One region of the Pseudomonas sp. RP-B7 genome, then DNA from elsewhere that is predicted to be linked to it. Evidence: predicted binding sites of a transcription regulator. Region 1 holds the regulator's gene; the other holds the start of a gene.
What was found. The regulator sigma-54, encoded in region 1, starts transcription at its own class of promoters, with help from an activator protein. The targets are predictions, from matches to a motif close to ANTGGCATNNANNTTGCTNT.
Positions count from the first base shown of each region.

Region 2: OPU96_RS16270 (circularly permuted type 2 ATP-grasp protein) is a predicted target of sigma-54. The motif match lies at 2,404-2,423, and genes of this name have one in related genera.

Region 1 is NZ_JAPFHC010000017.1:81,952-86,133, reverse strand. It holds gene lptB (LPS export ABC transporter ATP-binding protein) at 1-682, shown strand, start outside; gene OPU96_RS17020 (RNA polymerase factor sigma-54) at 867-2,360, shown strand; gene hpf (ribosome hibernation-promoting factor, HPF/YfiA family) at 2,436-2,741, shown strand; gene ptsN (PTS IIA-like nitrogen regulatory protein PtsN) at 2,754-3,218, shown strand; gene rapZ (RNase adapter RapZ) at 3,221-4,078, shown strand; gene OPU96_RS17000 (HPr family phosphocarrier protein) at 4,095-4,182, shown strand, end outside.
Region 2 is NZ_JAPFHC010000016.1:54,430-58,611, reverse strand. It holds gene OPU96_RS16295 (translation initiation factor 2) at 1-96, shown strand, start outside; gene OPU96_RS16290 (YkgJ family cysteine cluster protein) at 259-513, shown strand; gene OPU96_RS16285 (START domain-containing protein) at 555-1,160, shown strand; gene OPU96_RS16280 (hypothetical protein) at 1,264-1,500, shown strand; gene OPU96_RS16275 (ribonuclease E inhibitor RraB) at 1,714-2,055, shown strand; gene OPU96_RS16270 (circularly permuted type 2 ATP-grasp protein) at 2,456-3,865, shown strand; gene OPU96_RS16265 (alpha-E domain-containing protein) at 3,870-4,182, shown strand, end outside.

The DNA of each region.
Region 1 (4,182 bases):
CCGCCAGGTCGTGCGCGACGTCAGCCTGTCGATCGACAGCGGCCAGATCGTCGGCCTGCTCGGCCCCAACGGCGCCGGCAAGACCACCTGCTTCTACATGATCGTCGGCCTGGTCCAGGCGGATCAGGGTCGCGTCCTGATCGACGACCTGGATGTCAGCCACCAGCCAATGCACGGTCGTGCACGGGCCGGTATCGGCTATCTTCCGCAAGAAGCGTCGATCTTCCGCAAACTGTCGGTGGCCGACAACATCATGGCGATCCTCGAGACCCGCAAGGAACTCGACCGTGATGGCCGTCGCAAGGAGCTGGAAAGCCTGCTGCAGGAATTCCACATCAACCACATTCGCGACAACCTCGGCATGAGCCTGTCCGGCGGCGAGCGTCGTCGCGTGGAAATCGCCCGCGCCCTGGCCACTGCGCCGAAATTCATCCTGCTGGACGAACCGTTTGCCGGCGTCGACCCGATCTCGGTCGGCGACATCAAACAAATCATCCACCACCTGAAAGCCAAGGGCATCGGTGTATTGATCACCGACCACAACGTGCGTGAAACCCTCGACATCTGCGAAACCGCATATATCGTCAACGATGGCCAGCTGATTGCCGAAGGCGACGCCGCCACGATCCTGGCCAACGAATTGGTGAAGGAAGTCTACCTGGGTCACGAGTTCCGCCTGTAAACACCGTGGTGTCACGGCCGCTGCCAAGATGCGCGGGAGTCAATGAAAACCTCCGGATTTTTATTGTTACCGTGCTCTAGGCAAAGCCCCCGACATCAGGCATATAATTTGCTTATGTTTGGCGCTCACGCGCCCTGTCGTGGATGGCGCATTGCGCCGGCGAATAAGGTGTTAAGCCCCTGCCATGAAACCATCGCTAGTCCTGAGAATGGGCCAGCAGCTGACGATGACACCGCAGCTGCAACAGGCCATCCGCCTGCTCCAATTGTCGACCCTGGACCTGCAACAGGAAATCCAGGAGGCCCTGGAGTCCAACCCGATGCTCGAACGCCAGGAAGAAGGCGACGACTTCGATAACGCAGACCCGCTGGCCGACAACATCGAGCAAAAACCCAATTCCGACGTGCAGGAACCTTCCTATCAGGAAACCGCCCCAACGGTGGATAACCTGGAAGAAGGTGAATGGAACGAACGCATTCCTAACGAACTTCCCGTGGATACCGCCTGGGAAGACGTCTACCAGACCAGCGCCAGCAGCCTGCCCAGCAACGATGATGATGAGTGGGACTTCACCACCCGCACCTCCGCCGGTGAAAGCCTGCAGAGCCATCTGTTGTGGCAATTGAACCTCGCGCCGATGTCGGACACCGATCGCCTGATCGCTGTGACCCTGATCGACTGCATCAACAACCAGGGCTACCTGGACGAGACGCTTGAGGAGATCCTCGAAGCGTTCGACCCGGAACTGGACATCGAACTGGACGAGATCGAAGCCGTCCTGCACCGCATCCAACAGTTCGAACCCGCCGGCATCGGCGCCCGCACCCTCAGCGAATGCCTGTTGCTGCAATTGCGCCAACTGCCTGCCAAGACGCCTTGGCTCGTTGAAGCCCAGCGCTTGGTGACCGACTACATCGACTTGCTGGGTAGCCGCGACTACAGCCAGTTGATGCGCCGCATGAAACTCAAGGAAGACGACCTGCGCCAGGTGATCGAGCTGGTACAGAGCCTCAATCCGCGCCCGGGCTCGCAGATCGAGTCCAGCGAAGCCGAATACGTGGTGCCTGACGTCATCGTGCGCAAGGACAACGAACGCTGGCTGGTGGAGTTGAACCAGGAGTCGGTGCCACGCCTGCGGGTCAACCCGCAATACGCCGGCTTTGTACGCCGCGCCGATACCAGCGCCGACAACACCTTCATGCGCAACCAGTTGCAGGAGGCCCGCTGGTTCATCAAGAGCCTGCAAAGCCGCAACGAAACTCTGATGAAAGTCGCCACCCAGATCGTCGAGCACCAGCGCGGCTTCCTGGAATACGGCGACGAAGCGATGAAACCGTTGGTGCTGCATGACATCGCCGAAGCAGTCGGCATGCACGAATCGACGATTTCACGGGTGACCACGCAGAAATTCATGCATACCCCACGGGGTATTTATGAGCTGAAATACTTTTTCTCCAGCCACGTCAGCACCTCCGAAGGCGGCGAATGCTCGTCCACGGCGATCCGCGCGATCATCAAAAAACTGGTTGCCGCGGAAAATCAGAAAAAGCCATTGAGTGACAGTAAGATCGCTGGTTTACTGGAGGCACAAGGCATTCAGGTCGCCCGTCGAACCGTCGCCAAGTACCGCGAGTCCCTCGGGATCGCGCCTTCCAGCGAGCGTAAGCGTTTGATGTGACGGGCGGGCCATAGCGTTCCAGTGGTGGGTATTCCTGCCCACCGCTTTATGCACTGGCAACGAAGGAGAAGCTGTATGCAAGTCAACATCAGTGGACACCAACTGGAAGTGACCGAACCGCTGCGCGCCTATATCGGCGAAAAACTCAAAAGAATTGAGGGGCATTTCGACAAGATCACCAACGTGCAAGTCATCATGACTGTCGAAAAGCTGAAGCAGAAAATCGAAGCCACCTTGCGTATACCCGGCGGGGAAGTAGTCGCTAATGCCGAGCATTCAGATATGTATGCCGCCATTGACGACCTGACCGACAAGCTGGATCGCCAAATCAAAAAGCATAAGGAAAAGCAGCAGAGCCTCCTCCAGGGCACAGGCCGCTAACACTCCCCACCCATGATTCGACTTGAAACCATCCTGACCCCCGGCCGTTCCCTCGTGAACGCGCCGGGTGGCAGTAAAAAGAAAGCCCTTGAGCAAATTGCCAACCTGATCAGCCGCGAAGTGCCTGACCTGGAGATGCAAGATGTCTACGAGGCTCTGATTGCCCGTGAAAAACTCGGCTCCACCGGTTTTGGCAACGGCATCGCCATTCCCCACTGCCGCCTCAAAAGTTGTGAGGCACCTGTCAGCGCCCTGCTGCACCTGGACGCTCCCATCGATTTCGACGCCATCGACGGCGCCCCGGTCGACCTGCTGTTTGTTCTGCTGGTCCCGCAAGCCGCCACCGATGCGCACCTGGAACTGCTCCGGCAGATCGCCAGCATGCTCGACCGCAAGGAAGTACGCGACAAACTGCGCAGTGCCAGCAGCAATGAGGCGCTGTATCAGGTAGTCCTGGATGAACAGAACGGGCAGTAATCATGCGTTTGATCATCGTCAGCGGCCGTTCCGGCTCGGGTAAAAGCACCGCCCTCAACGTACTTGAGGACAGTGGCTTCTACTGCATCGACAACCTGCCCGCCGGCCTGCTGCCAGAGCTCGCGGAACGCGCGTTGATCCACACCGAGCTGGCGCAACCGCTGGTGGCCGTATCGATCGATGCCCGCAACCTGCCCAGCCACCTTGAGCGGTTCCCGCAACTGCTCGAGGAAGTTCGCGCCAAGCACATTCATTGCGATGTGCTGTACCTGGACGCCGACGAAGAGACCCTGCTAAAGCGCTTCTCTGAAACCCGTCGACGCCACCCCCTCAGCAGCCCCCATCGCTCCCTGGCAGAAGCCATCGAGGACGAAACCAAGTTGCTGGGGCCGATCATTGACCTCGCCGACCTCAAGATCAACACCACCGGGCTCAACCTGTACCAGTTGCGTGATGCCATCAAGCTGCGTCTGCTGAACCAGCCCGAGCCGGGTACGGCATTCCTCGTCGAGTCGTTTGGCTTCAAGCGCGGCATGCCGGTGGACGCCGACCTGGTGTTCGATGTGCGCTGCCTGCCCAACCCTTATTGGAAACCGGAACTGCGTGATCAGTCCGGGCTGGACCAACCTGTGGCTGAATACCTGGCGGCGCAACCGGATGTCGAGGAGATGTTCCAGGACATTTCCAGCTACCTGCTCAAATGGCTGCCGCGCTTCGCTGCAAGCAATCGGGCGTATGTCACCATTGCCATTGGCTGCACCGGCGGCCACCACCGCTCGGTCTACCTGACCGAACGCCTGGGCCAACTGCTGCAACAAACCCTCAAGAACGTCCAGGTTCGCCACCGCGACCTTAGCTGAAAGGAACACCCCCGCGATGCCTGCTCTGGAAATTGAAATCATCAACAAGTTGGGGCTGCATGCCCGGGCTTCCGCGAAGTTCGTCGGCGTTGCCGGGCAGTTCC
Region 2 (4,182 bases), on a different contig from region 1:
GGTCGCCTGCTCAGCAATGAGATGAAGCTGCAACTGCGCAACGAAGAGCGGCGTGACGTTGAAGGCGCGGCGTTGGAATTCGAGTTCAAGCAGTAAACTTTTCCTGCAAACGTGACGTGGCTCTTCGACCATGTGTCGGAGACTGGTCAGTCATTTTTGTTTTCTGCGAAAAACCCCTGTTAGACCATTTTAAAACGGCTGTTTAAGGGCGTACTCTAGCCCGGCCATCCACATTGAGTCGTCGAGGACCTGCCTGTCATGAATTGCCGTGAAGGCTGTGGCGCGTGCTGCATCGCCCCCTCCATCAGTTCGCCATTACCGGGAATGCCACAAGGCAAGCCGGCAGGCGAACGCTGCCTGCACCTGTCGGTCGAACAACTGTGCCTGCTGTTCGGGCAGCCGGAGCGGCCGGCGGTATGCAGTGATTTCAAGGCGGACATCGAGGTCTGCGGTACCGACCAGGCCGATGCGATCCGCTTGATCGGTTGGTGGGAGCAGATGACGGCGGCTTGATGGGCTTTACTATCGGAACTTCAACAATAAGGAATACAACAATGGGTTCGCTGAAACGAATGGCTGTGCTGTGCGGGTTTACGGTGTTGTTTGCTGCTACGGCCCAGGCTGAGGATTGGCAGGTCGCCAAAGATGAAGACGGGATCAAGGTGTCCTTGAGCGAAGTGGCCGGCTCCAAGTACAAGGCCTATCGCGGCGTGACCACGATCAAGGCGCCGGTGGCCAAGATCCAGGCACTGCAAGAAGACGTTGCGGGTGCCTGTGCCTGGATTCACGAGTGCAAATCGCAAAAACTGCTTAAGCAGGAAGGCGACAAGAGCTGGACCTACACCCAGTTCAAGGCTCCGTTCCCGGTCACCGACCGTGACTCCATCCTGGAGATCACCACCTCCAAGGCCGCTGACGGCACCCTGACGCGCAAGCTGCTGGAAGTGCCGACCTACCAGCCGGAAGTCAAAGGCTATGTGCGTGTGGCCCAGGTCGAGGGCTTCTGGAAACTGGTGCCCAAAGGCGACAACCTGACCGAAGTCACTTACCAGGTGCACACCGAGCCAGGCGGCAGCGTGCCATCGTGGTTGGCCAACAAATTCGTGGTGGATGCGCCGTTCAACACCTTGAAAGCCCTCAAGGACCACGCCGAGAAGTAAGCGCAACTGATCCGGTGCCTCCAGCCTTGAGTGGAACGTTTGGCGATCCCTCAAGGTCCAGATGGATGTGAGCCCACACATGGGCTTTATCGAGGAGGCACCGATGCAAACGTGGAACATTACCTTCGTTGATGATCACGGCGAGACTTCGGTGGAGCAGTTCACCTGCAATGAAAAGCCCAGCCTTGAAGAAGCTGCGCACATGATCCGCAACAAGCTGCTGCCGGTCGCCGCCGAACTCGATCTCAATGACCTTGAGGGGCGCCAGTCTGAGCCGACGGTCAAAATCCTCAAAGATCAGAACAGCATTCAAATCCTCGACATTTTGCCCGCCGCCTGAACATTGCGTGGTTGCCACTAAAGTGCCTCTGGTGGTGGTCAAAGCTTCGCGCTACTCTGCAAGCGAGATCAGCGAATGAATCGCTAAGGTCTGGTCTTGTCAGCTACATGCTTGTTTTCCAGCGGTGTTGTCATCGCCGTAGTCCATGCGCCAGTACGGCGTGGGCCTCGGGAAGCACGGAAAGTCTATCCATCGGTCAGAGGAGCACTTTTCATGAGCACAGCCTATCAAGAAGACATCAGCACCAACGTTCTGCGCCGCATGAAAGAAGGCGGCTTCGACTTCTCGCGTTTCCACCCCATTGAGTTCTACGCCATTTTCCCGGATGAGGAACGTGCGCGCAGGGCTGCGGGTGAGTTTCGTGGGGAATCCCTGAATGCCCAGGTCAGTGCGCGCGACGATGGCGCCTGGTATCTGGAACTGAGCAAAATCATGTTTGCCACCTACGACGGTATAGGAGACTTCGAACAGGACTTTGGGGCGGTGGTAGAGCCTCTGGGCGGGATTATCGAAGGATGGGGCGTCAAGCAGGAGGTGCGTGGGTTACCCATGTAGTTGTATGAAAAAACGCAGCGTATCGGCTGACCTTTGGGTCGGCCGATTTTGTTTGTGGCGTGGGAAAACTATTCTGAACTTGTGCGCCATTTTTCAGCACCAAAAAAAAGCCACCCAAGAAGGGTGGCCTAAAGGGAAGAGCGGTGTGCTGAAGGAGCGTGTTCAGCAGATGGGGCGATTATCCGCAGGCTTGGCCGGGCAGTGAAATCAACTCTGGCTATGCTGCTGATAGTCAAAGCCCGCATTGCGATGAAGCGCGCGACGGGACGGCGGGCATCTGGCTGCACCAGGACGGTGCGCTTGTGTCCTTGCTTTAATTCAACTCACTGATTTTTAAGTGTTTATGCCGCTGGCACGGGCCTTGCGATGGTTCTAGCGCCCGGGTGACAAGGAGTTCGGCATGATCCGCACTTATTACGATGAAATGTACGATGGGGCAGGCCAGGTCCGGCCTCATTACCGCGAGTTCGCCCGCTGGTTGGCCGAAACCCCAGATGATCTGTTGGCCCAGCGCCGGCGTGAAGCCGATTTGCTGTTTCACCGCGCCGGCATCACCTTCACCCTCTACGGTGACGAGCAGGGCACCGAGCGCTTGATTCCCTTCGACACCATCCCGCGCAGCATTCCGGCCAGCGAATGGCGGGTTGTCGAGCGTGGCTGCATCCAGCGGGTCAAGGCGCTGAACATGTTTCTCGCCGACCTGTACCACGATCAGCGCATCATCAAGGCCGGGATCATCCCCGCCGAGCAGGTGCTGGCCAACGAGCAATACCAGTTGGCAATGCAGGGCCTGGACCTGCACCGCGACCTGTATTCCCACATCTCCGGGGTCGATCTCGTGCGTGATGGCGACGGCACCTACTACGTGCTGGAAGACAACCTGCGCACACCGAGCGGCGTCAGTTATATGCTCGAAGACCGCAAGATGATGATGCGCCTGTTCCCCGAGCTGTTCGCCGCCCAACGCATCGCGCCCATCGACCATTACCCCAACCTGCTGCTCGACACCCTGAAAAGCTCCAGCCCCCTGGACAACCCCAGCGTGGTGGTGTTGACCCCGGGGCGCTTCAACAGCGCGTTTTTCGAACATGCCTTCCTGGCCCGGGAAATGGGCGTGGAACTGGTGGAAGGTGCCGACCTGTTCGTACGCGATGACCGCGTGTTCATGCGCACCACCGATGGCCCCAAGGCCGTGGACGTGATCTACCGCCGCCTCGACGACGCCTTCCTCGACCCGCTGGCGTTCAATCCGGACTCCATGCTCGGCGTGCCCGGCCTGCTGGCCGCGTACCGCTCCGGCAATGTCGTGCTGGCGAATGCCATCGGCACCGGGGTGGCGGATGACAAGTCGGTGTACCCATTCGTCACCGATATGATCCGTTTTTACCTGGACGAAGAACCTATCCTCAAGAACGTTCCTACCTTCCAGTGCCGTAAGCCCGACGAACTGTCCCACGTCCTGGCCAACCTGCCGGATCTGGTCGTGAAGGAAACCCAAGGCTCCGGTGGCTACGGCATGCTGGTCGGCCCTGCCTCCACCGCAGCGCAAATCGAGGCCTTCCGTGTACGTATCAAGGCCAAGCCCCACGCCTATATCGCGCAGCCAACCCTGTGTTTATCGACGTGCCCGACCTTTGTCGAAAACGGCATCGCGCCACGTCATATCGACCTGCGTCCGTTCGTCCTGTCCGGCAAGGAAACCCGTGTAGTGCCTGGCGGTTTGACCCGCGTGGCGCTGCGTGAGGGTTCGCTGGTGGTTAATTCGTCCCAGGGCGGTGGTACCAAAGACACCTGGGTGGTGGAGGACTGATGCCATGTTGAGTAGAACTGCCTCGGATTTGTATTGGATGTCGCGCTACCTGGAGCGCGCGGAAAACCTCGCGCGGATGCTGGATGTCAGCTATTCGCTGTCGCTGATGCCCCAGGACGGGCGCGGTGATGGCCTGCATGAACTGGCCATGCCGCTGTTGATTACCGGCACCCTGGATGACTACCGCGAGCGCCACGCTGAGCTGCACGCCGAACACCTGCTGCACTTCTTTGCCCTGGACGCGGCCAACCCGGCCAGCATCTACAGTTGCCTCGGCGCTGCGCGGGCCAGTGCCCATGCGGTGCGTGGGCGAATTA